3 regions of the Fundicoccus sp. Sow4_F4 genome follow, and region 3 is predicted to be linked to each of the others. Evidence: predicted binding sites of a transcription regulator. Region 3 holds the regulator's gene; each other region holds the start of a gene.

Region 1 (2,278 bases), on a different contig from region 3:
ATTATCAGAACAAATGTTAATCGCGAAATGACAGAGTGCGTCACTTATCTCGATTTCATTGACTTCTGAGTAAAAGACAGAAGATTGGAAGACTACGTGTAAGACACGCCAAGTATCTTCGATTGTCTGGTGTGGATAGTTGTAAATTCGTTCCATAACTTTATGGAAGTAAAATTCTGCCTTATCTTGATCGTCCTCGCCCATATAAATCATGCCAATGCCCGTGTAAGCGAGCATGTGAAAAATTTCCGATTGCTCAGTCAAGGGCGCCGTAATAATTTGATCGAAAACGAACATGATATCCATCGTCGGCGCCTGATTATACATAAGTAGAAAGCCCTCAAGATAGTGATAGCGTAATTTCAATAATTGATCTTTTTCTAGCGCATGCACGTCCAATGTCTTCAGCAGCTGACTCGCTTGCTCGAATTCACTCGTGATTAGCCAAAACTCTATTTGGTTCATTTTTTCAATAGCTTCTGGATTCTTGACGCCAATTTTTGGAAACAAATCGCCTAGCGACAAGTTCAATCGATTGCAAAGCTTCATCAGAATTTTCAGATTAGGTACCTGGCCATTATTCTCAAAGCGACTCAAGGTGGCCTGCGTACAAATGCCTTCACAAAGCTCACTTTGGGCCAAACCCAGTTGCTTTCGCGCCTCTATAAAACGGTCAATATTCACCTTGCTCCCTCTCCCCCTGTCTTTCTCCTAGGTATCACGTCACCATTTGTGTTTGTTTTCACATTAGTTTATATTTAGAGTATACACTCGATATATAAAGCTGTCAAGACACTTATATAATTTATTATATATTATTTTATATAAAATTCCGGCCAAAATATTGCTGATAATCATTCGGTGTTTATTGCATGCTAGGCTGCTGATTAATATTATGAAAAATACTGGCTAAGTCACTTAAAATATCATGGTGGCTGGTGATCTACGATATCAGCTTTTAATGACAAGTCGTCTTAGCAATATCCCTTCCAAATTTCAAATCAGCACCTACTTGTCAACAGACAAAGCTAGCAGCCACTGGATTCCAGCCGATCAAATAAAATATTAGTCTTATTTAATTGCCGTGAACGACTAAAGAATGACTGCGCCGGTCTTAGTTGTTCAATAGTAGCAATCACCCTCTTTGCCGCGCCTAAGCTAGTCTCTCGCTCCGTCATCCCTACTTTTCCCCACTTCCTTCAATTAATATCTCCATAAGTTTTACTAATCGGTGTCAGCTTGTAATTTTCTAAATGGTATCTTACAATTAAATTGTGAAGTAATTAACAAACTAAATTTTGGAGGAGAAAGAATGATGATGAAACTAACTGAGTTATTGGGCATCGAGTATCCGATTTTCTGTGGAGCGATGGGTGGCGTGTCGCGGCCTGAATTAGTGGGGGCAGTTTCTGAAGCTGGCGGAATGGGTATCCTAGCAACGGCTGGTTCAAAACCTGAGCAAGTACGTGCGGATATCCGTCAAATCAGAGAATTAACCGACAAACCATTTGGCGCTAACGTAGCAATTATGACCGGGAATGCAGATGCCTTGATCGATGTGATGTTAGAAGAAGGAATTAAATTCTTTACCACTGGGGCAGGCGACCCCCTACCATATTTCGACAAAATTCATGCAGCTAGAGCCAAGGTTTTCCCAGTCGTACCTTCAGCGCGAGTCGCTAAAAAAATGGAAGATAACGGAGCTGACGGTGTTGTCGTAGAAGGGATGGAAGCTGGCGGGCATATTGGAACGGCAACAACCATGACCTTAACGCGTCAAGCAGCGGCAATTGTCACCACAATTCCGGTCATTGCAGCTGGTGGAATTGCGGATGGTCATGGGATTGTCGCAGCCTATGCGCTTGGAGCGGCTGGCGTTCAAGTTGGGACGGCTTTTGTGGCTTCAATTGAAGCACCCATTCATGATAATTACAAACAAGCTTTAGTCGATGCCAACGATACCGCAACGGTCGTTTCTGGTAGCAAAACGCGTGGTCCGATGCGGATGACGAAAAATGCAGCCACCATTAAACATGTCGAATTGGATGAGGATCCAAGCGTTGATTTAGATGCACTGGAAGCATACACAATTCCATCTTTAGTGAGAGCAGCTCGTGACGGCGATACAACCAATGAAATTGTAACTTTCGGCCAGATTGCTGGACTGATCACAGAAGTCCGACCAGTCAAAGAAATTATCGAAACGATGTTTGCTGAAGCGAATGACGTGATCGAATCGCTTGCCGCTTTTAGAAGATAAGCAATTATTTTTACGACG
Region 2 (2,278 bases), on a different contig from region 3:
TAGCAAAAGGATGACTAGGCGACACCCATAAAGAAACATCATGAGCCGTAATCGGAATCTGATCAATATGGGAATCTTCCAAACACTCGCTATCATGTCCCACAATCGCTAGAGGAACTTTCTCTTGTTGAACCATCTTGTACATTGCGTCAGAACTTTCTTCTTCAACTAATCGAAGTAATTTCGCATTGTCACCAATTTCTGTCAAATAGACAGGCAGAAAGCGACTGCCGATTGTTGGCAAGTAACCCAAATAAATGGTTTCAGAACGGGCATCATTAATTGTTTGCTTGGTTGTTTCAAGAATATTTAAGACTTCAGAGGCACTTTTATAGAGAATATCTCCAGCAGAAGTCAATTTTATCCGTCGCAACGACTTGCGTCGATCAATTAATTTAGCATCTAATTCTTCTTCTAAACGTTTAAGAGCCATCGAAATAGAAGGCTGGGAAACAAAAAAATGTTCCGCAGTTGCCGTGAAGCTTAAGCTTTCTGACAAATGTTTGAAGTAAGTTAAGTCTTGAATATTCATACAATTTTTTCCTCCTTGATAAATAATATACAAAGTCTATATCAATCAATCTGATTGTGTCATGACATATTTAATTTAATGAATAGACAAGCATTCTTTGAAAACACCACTACTGTCATGACAATGATAAATCGAATGATCAACGCGCTTTTGTGAGCACTATAACATAAATAAATCAAATGACGTTAGGTGGGGTATAAATAATATTTATCATAACATAAGCAGTCAATATTAAACAGTCGAACGTTTCTGTGCTATTATGCAATTAAGGAAAAGCGCTTTCGAATGTTTTTGAAAATTAAAGATTATTAGGAGAGATAGTCGTGAAGATGATCATGCAATTGTTCTGGATAATTCTATTTTCTCTATTAGGTGAATTTGTGTCGGTGCTTATTGCACCCTTTGTCGCAATACCTGCTAGTGTAATTGGAATGGTCCTATTGTTCTTGGCTTTACACTATAATGTGCTAAAAATGAGCCAAGTTGATGAAGTAGGCACGTGGCTAACAGATAATATGGCGATTCTATTTGTTCCAGCTGGAGTAGGCTTGATGACAAATTTTGATGTATTAGCAAGTTCTTGGTTACAGCTTTTGATTATCATGTTTGTAACCACCATCTTAATGATGATATTTGTAGGTAAGTTAGTACAAACGCTTATGTACAAAGGTGAAAAAATAGAAAGCGGGGAGGAGTAGTGTGTTAAATACATTAATGGACAGTGCGTATTTATGGCTAAGCTTAACTATTGGCTTTTATGTGTTAGCCGCTCAAATATATAAACGCCTACCAATTCCACTGTTTAACCCGTTGTTATTCTCAATTGTGATGATTATCATTCTATTGTTAGTCGCAAAGATCCCTTATGAGACTTATGAAGCAGGCGGCAAGGTGATTGCGATTTTCGTCACACCAGCAACTGTAAGTTTGGCGATTAAGTTGGAAAAGAATATAATCTATTTACAAAAAAACGTCAAAGCAATTCTATTAGGTATCTTTTCAGGTGTTATCTTACATACCTTGATGATTGGTATATTCGGCATCCTATTCAAGTTTGACTTAGCAATGGTGGGCACACTATTTCCTAAATCAATTACAACAGCCATTGCAATTGGTGTATCTGAATCATTAGGTGGTCACGTTTCCCTAACAGTTGCGGTCGTCGTATTTACAGGTATTATTGGAGCGGTTATTGGACCGACGATTATGAGATGGACCGGTATTACAGATCCAGTGGCTCAAGGTGTCGCAATGGGGTCTTCAGCTCATGCGATGGGAACATCTAAAGCGATTGAAATGGGGGAAGTTCAAGGAGCGATGGCTAGTTTATCAATCGTTGTGACAGGCATTACCATCGTTATTCTTGCACCATTCGCTCAACCAATCATCAATTTACTCTTTGGTTAAAACAAGTTACTTTATAAACCGTAATGAATAAACAGTAGTGAATAAAAGTTTGGAGGGAAATTTATTATGTCAGAAAAAAAATTATACGCAGCCCCAACGGTGATTCAAGATATTGAAGTGATTAATACTTATGAATTAGAAGATAGAGCACGTGAAGTAATGCCTAACGGCGGTTTTGGTTATGTCTCGGGTGGTTCCGGGGACGAATATACATTACGTCAAAATACTAAAGCTTGGGATGCCAAAGGTATCTTACCACGTGTCTTATCAGACGTTGAATATCCTGATACATCAACTAAAATTTTCGAACATGAAATTAAAGTGCCTTTTATTATGGCG
Region 3 (2,278 bases):
GCCGACCTTACATAAGAGTCGGCAGGATAACAGGTGTCTAGTGCCGACCTTACAAAAGAGTCGGCAGGATTACGCGTGGATAGTGCCGACCTTACAATAGACTCGGCAGGATTACAGGTGGCTAGTGCCGACCTTACAATAGAGTCGGCAGGATAACAGGTGGCTAGTGCCGACCTTACAATAGACTCGGCAGGATTACAGGTGGCTAGTGCCGACCTTACAAAAGACTCGGCAGGATTACGCGTGGATAGTGCCGACCTTACAATAGAGCCGGCAGGATTACGCGTGGATAGTGCCGACCTTACAATAGACTCGGCAGGATTACGCGTGGATAGTGCCGACCTTACAATAGAGTCGGCAGGATTACAGGTGGCTAGTGCCGACCTTACAATAGAGTCGGCAGGATTACGCGTGGATAGTGCCGACCTTACAATAGAGTCGGCAGGATTACGCGTGGATAGTGCCGACCTTACAATAGAGTCGGCAGGATTACGCGTGGATAGTGCCGACCTTACAAAAGAGTCGGCAGGATAACAGGTGGCTAGTGCCGACCTTACATAAGAGTCGGCAGGATTACGCGTGGATAGTGCCGACCTTACAATAGAGTCGGCAGGATTACGCGTGGATAGTGCCGACCTTACAATAGAGTCGGCAGGATTACGCGTGTCTAGTGCCGACCTTACAATAGAGTCGGCAGGATAACAGGTGGCTAGTGCCGACCTTATAATAGAGTCGGCAGGATTACGCGTGGATAGTGCCGACCTTACAAAAGAGTCGGCAGGATAACAGGTGGCTAGTGCCGACCTTACATAAGAGTCGGCAGGATTACGCGTGGCTAGTGCCGACCTTACAATAGAGTCGGCAGGATAACAGGTGGCTAGTGCCGACTGCGCGGTAACTATTCTTCAAAGGTCTTGACATGTCAGCACCCAAACCTGTTCCTTATTTTCCACTCCCACTCACCCAAAAGGTGCGAGAGTTCGTCGGTCGCTTAGCCCCCTATTGTCACTAATGTAACTCCCGCCCCAATGACCCAACCCTTTTCAATCCACACAAAAACAGGCCGCTCGTTTTACCGAGGGGCCTGTTTCATTATCTTACTACTATGCTTATTTTCCCTAATTAAGTAAATTCTGACTCTAGGTCGTCGCTTTCGTCCAAGTTGCTGTCGATGAAGTAGATTAATGTTTGTAATTCATTCGTTAAGTCGACGTTTTGGACGCGGACGTGTTTGGGTACGTCGTAGCGCAGTGGCGTAAAGTTTAGAATCCCTTTGATGCCTGAGTCGATCAGACGGTCGACGATGTCGTTAGCCGATGCTTGTGGCACGGTCAAGATGACAATTTCAATCGCTTGTTGTTGGATTTGCTCCTCCAATTCGTCCATGTGGTAAACTGGCACGCCTGAGCGAATCGTTCCCACGATATCCGGGTTAATATCAAAACCTGCGCCGATACGCACGTTGTTGTTTTTACGGAAGTTGTAATTCAGTAGCGCATTTCCTAAATGCCCGACCCCAACCAAGGCAACCGACGTTAAACGGTCCTGGTTCAGCGTTTTGCTGAAAAAGTCCAATAGGTAATCCACATCGTAGCCGTAGCCACGTTTTCCTAGCGCCCCAAAGTATGAGAAGTCACGACGGATTGTCGCGCTATCGACTTTAACAGCATCACTTAATTCAGTTGATGAGATTCTTTTTTTTCCTGCATTGTGCAGAAATCTTAAATAGCGGTGATAAATCGGCAGACGTTTCGCTGTCGCTCTGGGTATATCTTTATGCATGATTTATTCCTTCTTTCACAAGTTAACTAGACTAACAAATTTTTTAATCATTTCAAGTAGATTATAGCATTTTTTCACAATCCTTGCTATTAGTTTAACTTGATGAGGGTTATTTGTCTAGCCTCGAAAGCGGATTAATTTTACTTCACTTCACAAAATATGACATTAAGCCATCTTGCAAATTTTAAGTGCTGCGTCAAGGTGTCTTGATAGTTTGCTCAATAATGTACTCATTGATAAGTAAAAGTTATAGCCTTAATTAAAGTGTTTATCGAATGCTGGCACTTACATTCACACATTCACATACTGAAGCCACATGTGATGAGCAAGTGGCTTCAGTATGTTGTTTTTTTTATTTATTTTTTATTAGTGGCGTTCTAGTCTACAAAAGGAATGCGCTTGTCTTGCAAGTCACTCCACGTTGTCAATGGCTCCACTTCATGATCTAAGTGATACACAATATTTTGACCTGATTCATCGTATTGTAACACCGCAT

What was found. The regulator Rex, encoded in region 3, represses fermentation and respiration genes when NADH is low (regulators of the CRP and FNR family bind a similar motif). The targets are predictions, from matches to a motif close to TTGTGAANTANTTCACAA.
Region 1: a site for Rex is predicted at 1,273-1,290, ahead of ACTQ5J_RS07595 (NAD(P)H-dependent flavin oxidoreductase). Genes of this name have one in related genera too.
Region 2: a site for Rex is predicted at 683-700, ahead of ACTQ5J_RS10165 (CidA/LrgA family protein). Genes of this name have one in related genera too.

Annotation. Positions count from the first base shown of each region.
Region 1 covers NZ_JBQKLQ010000004.1:130,074-132,351, reverse strand. Annotated here, with positions in the region: gene ACTQ5J_RS07600 (helix-turn-helix domain-containing protein) at 1-684, opposite strand, end outside; gene ACTQ5J_RS07595 (NAD(P)H-dependent flavin oxidoreductase) at 1,316-2,260, shown strand.
Region 2 covers NZ_JBQKLQ010000006.1:188,748-191,025, reverse strand. Annotated here, with positions in the region: gene ACTQ5J_RS10170 (LysR family transcriptional regulator) at 1-532, opposite strand, end outside; gene ACTQ5J_RS10165 (CidA/LrgA family protein) at 862-1,230, shown strand; gene ACTQ5J_RS10160 (LrgB family protein) at 1,232-1,939, shown strand; gene ACTQ5J_RS10155 (lactate oxidase) at 2,006-2,278, shown strand, end outside.
Region 3 covers NZ_JBQKLQ010000002.1:84,522-86,799, forward strand. Annotated here, with positions in the region: gene ACTQ5J_RS04480 (redox-sensing transcriptional repressor Rex) at 1,123-1,782, opposite strand; gene ACTQ5J_RS04485 (MBL fold metallo-hydrolase) at 2,160-2,278, opposite strand, start outside.